2 regions of the Paenibacillus taichungensis genome follow, and region 2 is predicted to be linked to the other one. Evidence: riboswitches for the same ligand, from Rfam matches in the RefSeq annotation. Region 2 holds a riboswitch; the other holds the start of a gene.
What was found. A riboswitch is a leader RNA that binds a small molecule or an ion and turns the genes downstream of it on or off. The one in region 2 is predicted to bind S-adenosylmethionine.
Positions count from the first base shown of each region.

Region 1: linked by a shared signal. The riboswitch ahead of metA (homoserine O-acetyltransferase MetA) and the one ahead of ACR1R9_RS01430 (methionine ABC transporter ATP-binding protein) in region 2 are both predicted to bind S-adenosylmethionine.

Region 1 covers NZ_CP194720.1:4,091,432-4,094,619, forward strand. Annotated here, with positions in the region: gene ACR1R9_RS18180 (aminotransferase class I/II-fold pyridoxal phosphate-dependent enzyme) at 1-533, opposite strand, end outside; gene metA (homoserine O-acetyltransferase MetA) at 558-1,475, opposite strand; SAM riboswitch class I at 1,710-1,834, opposite strand; gene corA (magnesium/cobalt transporter CorA) at 2,288-3,188, shown strand, end outside.
Region 2 covers NZ_CP194720.1:284,025-287,212, forward strand. Annotated here, with positions in the region: gene ACR1R9_RS01425 (Cthe_2314 family HEPN domain-containing protein) at 160-888, shown strand; SAM riboswitch class I at 1,019-1,160, shown strand; gene ACR1R9_RS01430 (methionine ABC transporter ATP-binding protein) at 1,288-2,322, shown strand; gene ACR1R9_RS01435 (methionine ABC transporter permease) at 2,323-2,982, shown strand; gene ACR1R9_RS01440 (MetQ/NlpA family ABC transporter substrate-binding protein) at 3,063-3,188, shown strand, end outside.

The sequences.
Region 1 (3,188 bases), 3.1 Mb from region 2:
AGTGTATTATCCACAATGGTGAGCAAGTTGTGGCTCTTGGCCCAGGAGCATACCGCTTCTACATCCGTAATCATCATTAGTGGATTGGTTGGTGTTTCAATAAATACCGCTTTTGTATTTGGTTGACGAATATTTTCTAGAGCTGCCAAGTCATTAGTATCAACGTAACTTGCCGTCACACCAAATCGAGACAGGATGCGTTCAAGCAAACGATACGTTCCGCCGTACAGATCCAGCGATACAATCAGATGATCCCCTTGTCCGAATAAAGCGAAAATCGTTTGCAAAGCAGCCATGCCGGAGCTACAGGCAAAACCTGCATCACCGGATTCCAACGCTGCCGCTGCTTCTTCCAACACTTTACGGGTTGGATTGGTCGTACGAATATAATCAAATCCCGTGCTTTGTCCAAGCTTTGGGTGGCGAAACGCAGTGGATTGATAGATCGGAAAATTAATGGCGCCCGTTACCGGTTCATTGATAGACCCAATTTGGGCCAATCGACTTTCGATTTTCAACTTGTTGTCTTCCATTGCAGCATCCTCCTGTAATGTCGATTAAATTTGCGGACCAATATCGTAAGGTGTCTCTTGATACACATAGTAATTGAGCCAATTAGAGAATAATAAGTTTGCATGTGCTCGCCAAGTGGCCGGGGGAACACGGGAAGGATCGTCATTCGGGAAATAATGTCTCGGCAGCGCAATGTCCATACCTTTAGCTGCATCACGGTCATATTCCCATTTCAATGAAAGCGGGTCATACTCGGCATGTCCGGTTGCAAAAATCTGTTTGCCGTCTTTGGTAGCAACGAGGAAAATACCCGCTTCCTCTGATTCAGCCAATATTTCAAGGTTTTCATTTTTTTCAATATCTTCACGTCGCACTTCCGTATGGCGGGAATGCGGGACGTTGAATACTTCATCAAATCCGCGCAGCAGCTGCACATTGGATCTGTTGATCGTATGTGAGAATACGCCAAAACATTTTTCATCCAGCGGAACTTTGGGAACTCCGAAATGATGGTATAACCCCGCTTGGGAAGCCCAACATATATGCATGGTCGAAGTCACATTGGTTTTGGTCCATTCGAAGATCTCCTGAATTTCTTTCCAATAGTTCACGTCTTCAAAGTCCATTTGCTCTACAGGAGCACCTGTAATGATCATACCGTCAAAACGGCGGTGTTCGATCTCATCAAAGGTTTTGTAGAACAAGTCCAAATATTCCTGGGAAGTGTTCTTGGACGTATGAGACTTCGGATGAACCAGAACGATATCTACCTGAATTGGTGTGTTACCCACCAGACGAAGCAATTGAGTTTCTGTCGTTTCCTTTGTGGGCATCAGGTTTAATATAGCGATACGTAGTGGACGAATGTCCTGCTGGTAAGCAGATGTCTCGTCCATGACAAAGATGTTCTCTCCTGCAAGTACTTCTTTGGCAGGCAGTGTGTCTGGAATTTTGATTGGCATGGTAGTTCTAACTCCTCCTTGTGCATAAATAGATGCAGCCACTGCGGACTCGATACGATTCGCATCCGTACAGTTTTAGGCTGCCATGAGCTTGCCTGCAGGCGCTGAATTGCAACCACATTGCTGGCGGCAAGCTCAAGTTCCTTAGCGAAAATCACTGCTGAGAAGTCGGTGCATATAACAAAGACCTTCCTCGGATTCCGAGAAAGGTCATATGTAAATAGATATGCGCCTCTCTCATCTCTCAGTTACAACAGTGTCACTTGGACACTTGGTCGCTGCAAGAATTAGCACCGTGCGGTATACCGCCGGTTGCCGGGTTTCATCGGGCCAGTCCCTCCACCTACTCTTGATAAGATTTCGCTTTATTCAATTGTAAAAACTAGTGTGGTTCACCTTTTACTTTAAGACATTAATCCCCTCACGTCAAGGTGTAGTTCAATGTCTGTTCCTCAGGATCGGAACCGTTCATCATCCGTTGTCATACACTGCTCCAGGGCGCGAAATCGACACATTTTTGCGCTTGAAAGGACCCTGTACCAGCGGTATACTAGACAAGTGTTATAAACCCTTATGTGAGAGGTGACATATTCAATGGATGGCGACCCGAGGCCTGACTGGCAGCCGAATTCCGACAAACTGCATAGAGAATTGATATCAGCATGCCGGCAGCGGGACGTTACTTCCGTTTGATTATAGAGCGAACGCAGTCCTGACTTCCAGGCTCCGCTGCCGACCGGCTGATCTGTTCTTTTTGCGCCCATATTGATGAAATCCGCCCATTTGGCGGGTGCAGAAGGAGTAGATGAATAATGAAAATCCGGTTGGTAAATAACGGTGTATTTATTCCGGTGGACGACATTCAGCAGGCGCTGACTCCACCAGCGGAGGGGTTTTACTGGATTGATGCGGACGTAGACGATTTGGCGGTACTTCAACCGTTGTTCATGATGCATGATCTGGCTGTGGAAGACTGTTTGAGTGACGAAGAACAACGTCCGAAGATTGAAATTTATGAGAGCCATTATTTTATTGTTATTAATAGCATTCGTTTTGATGATGAAGAGATTTTTTTACGTGCCGTCAACTTGTTCCTTGGCAGACACTTTATTATCAGTGTTACCAAACAGAAAGTCAGCGAATTGCGGACATTGAAACCGATCCTTTGGGAACAGGAAATTAGTACGCCAGATAAGCTGCTGTATCTGCTGGTTGACTTGATTGTTGATAATTATTTTACTGTCGGTGACCGAATTGAAGCGCGCATTGAGAAGCTTGAAGAGGACATTCTGATGCATACCAAGAAGTCACATCTGAATGAGATTATCGGGCTGCGCAGTGAGATTTTGTGGCTGAAGAAAGTGCTTGGACCTCAGAAAGAGGTCATTAACACACTCAATAAAAAAGATCTGCGTCTTATTGATGATCAACTGCAAAAGTATTTTAGTGACATTTATGAGAATGCTGTGAAAATATCCGAAACCTTTGAGACTTATCGCGACTTGATGGGGAACTTACGAGAAGCTTATCAATCCAGTATCGCCAACCGGGCGAATGAAATCATGCGTGTGTTCACCGCCATTACGACGGTGTTCATGCCGCTGACGGTTATCACTGGCATCTATGGGATGAACTTTACGAACATGCCCGAGTTGGACTGGAAGTATGGTTATTTTGTGGTTATTGGCCTGATGGTTACACTGGGCCTGAGTA
Region 2 (3,188 bases):
GATGTACATCATTGGACAGGTGAACTTTGTTTGATGTCAGGCGTGTCAGGGCACCCTATTGTAAGCAGCGGTCATACGTTTACTCTGATTCCGATTTTGTTTAATATGATGAATTATTATTAATTTGATGATCTGCAGAGTGGAAAGAGGAGGCTATATATGCTGCGAACGTTGCTGGGTGAAAAGCCGCGTAAGAACGAAGGCATACTAAAGGAAGCGATGGAAGCGATGGCGGATACACTTGAGCTATTTCAGCGACAGATGCATGTGGACCATGATCCTACCCATGATTTTCGTAAACTATATATATGGACCCAGGGACTGATCTCTTCGCTGGATGAATTGGAACAAAGCTGTTTTGCAGCTTCCCATTTCCGTCAGAAAGTCAAAGCGGGCTCTACGGATGATATGACATTACCAGAAAAAGCAGAGTATGCCCGTTACGTCTATTTCTATAAGGATGGCTTCATCCGATGTTTTGCCATTCTGGATAAGTTAGGTACAGTGTTGAATGAAATATTTGAGCTGAACACAACCAATGTTAAAACTCATTATTCTTATTTCACCGTATTAAGACAGTTCGGATATGATAAGCTGCATTATGTTCTTGCCAACGAACTAATTCGGATCAAGGACTCTTACCGTGAGCCAATGAGCAAATTGCGCAAACGACGAAACATGGAGATTCATTACATGAACTCCGAAATGCAGGATGATCTGTGGCAGCTGCACCAGACTTTGCAAGGGAAAGTGAAGCTGGAGGATCTGGATCAACATGTCGTGGAACTCCGGCAGGGTGTGGATATGGTATGTGAGACGTTAAAAGCAGCGTATGGCTACATCAATGAGAAATGGCATAAACAGGTATTGCATCAACCGAAGAACTGATTGGATAGTAATATTTGCCTTTGACAAATCGGAATACTTGGATTATACTGAGTTCCTGATCGACAGTTAGATGGAATTAACATTTATGACATTAACATTATAACTACTACTGAACTTATAAATTAAATATTTCTTATCGAGAGCGGCGGAGGGACAGGCCCGATGAAGCCCGGCAACCGATTTATAACTGCATGACAGCTGTGTCATACTTTATAGATGTTAGGTGCTAATTCCTACAAAATGGTGCAAGGCACGATTTTGGCAGATGAGAAGGTATAATCTTTCACGTGAAGAGCCCTTTTTGTTTCTGCAAAAGGGGCTCTTTTTTTGTACGATGAAGGGGAGTTTTCCTTTCATTCGGGTAAAGATACATGTAGGCAGTGGGAAGGAGCAGTAATTTTGATTGAATTAAAAGGTTTAACCAAAACGTACGGTAAAGGTTCAAAAAGTACGACGGCCTTATCCGATCTAAATTTGAATATCCGCAAGGGTGAAATATTCGGAGTTATCGGACATTCCGGTGCAGGCAAGAGTACATTGATCCGTTGTATCAATTTGCTCGAACGCCCCACGGCAGGCGAGGTTTGGGTTGATGGAATCAACCTAACCAATCTCAATAAGTCCGATCTACAACAACAACGGCGTAAGATCGGCATGATTTTCCAACACTTTAATTTGTTATCCTCAGCTACGGTATATGATAATGTGGCTTTTCCTTTAAAGCTCGTTAATACGCCCAAGGCTGCAATTGATCGGAAAGTGAAGGAAATGCTTGCATTGGTTGGACTGGAGGACCACAGCAATAAATATCCGGCCCAGCTGTCAGGCGGACAGAAGCAAAGGGTAGGTATAGCAAGAGCACTCGCGAGTGATCCGAACGTATTGCTGTGTGATGAGGCCACATCGGCACTTGATCCCCAGACAACCGATTCGATTCTGAAGTTATTGCTGGATATCAATGAAAAGTATAACCTGACGATTGTTCTAATTACCCATGAGATGCACGTGATCCAGAATATCTGTGATCAGGTGGCGGTTATCCATCAGGGAGGCATCGTGGAGCAAGGCCCAGTGACGGAAGTGTTCCTCAAGCCGCAGCATGCCATTACGCGTGACTTTATGATGCGGGACCATGAGGTTGGAATTGCATTAGAAGAGACTGCTCTGGCGAGTGCAGATGTCTCATTACAGACGAACGGAGCTTCTAAGCTTGTGAAAATATCCTTCCTGGGCAATAAAACCTATGAGGCGATTTTGTCCAGAACGGTTCGCAAAACAGGAGTGGATTTCGCCATTTTGCAAGGCACCATCTCAACGATCAAACAAGTTCCCTATGGACAGCTGACCGTTCGGTTTGAGGGGCAGTTAGATGAGATTAATCTCACCATTAAAGAGTTAGTGGATCAGGGACTTGATGTGGAGGTGCTTCGTTAAATGGATTTTTCGACGGTACGTTGGGAAGAAATTGGTAAGGCTTCAATTGAAACGCTGCAAATCCTGGGAGCATCGGGCCTATTCACGATCATCATTGGTTTGCCGTTAGGCGTATTGCTGTTTATGACGGCAAGGTCGACTTCAATTCAGTCTCAAGTGGTGTACACGATACTATCGTTTATTGTAAACATTCTCCGATCAGTGCCATTTATCATTCTGATTGTTGCACTCATTCCGTTTACCCGTTCACTGGTTGGCACAGCTACAGGGGTGCTGGGTGTTATACCTCCGCTCGTCATTGCCGCAGCTCCATACTTTGCCCGGTTGGTGGAAACTACACTACGTGAAGTGGATCGTGGCGTCATTGAAGCGGCACAGGCGATGGGAGCTTCAACCGGACAGATTGTAAGGCGTGTGCTTCTGCCAGAGGCATTGCCGGGTCTGCTAGCCGGGATCACCATTACAATCGTTACCCTTGTTTCCTACACGGCGATGGCGGGAATGGTTGGTGGTGGAGGTCTGGGAACATTGGCAATCAACTACGGATACTTCCGTTATCAGAATGAAATTATGATTATATCCGTAGTATTTATGATCATTCTGGTGCAAGTGCTTCAGATGGCGGGCGATCGTTTGGTTAAATGGTTCACCAGGAAATAACACATATATAGCATTTGCCTGATTCGGTATCGATTTGGGGCAAAATGCAAAAAAAATTTATTGGAGAAGGGGTTTTACACATGAAAAAATGGTCTTTTGCTCTACTTAGCATTATGCTGATTGCGGTTCTAGCGGCTTGCGGAAACAACAAGGATTCCGACAGCGGCGCTGACAATGCTGGAGGCGCACCGCGCACCGTAGAATTG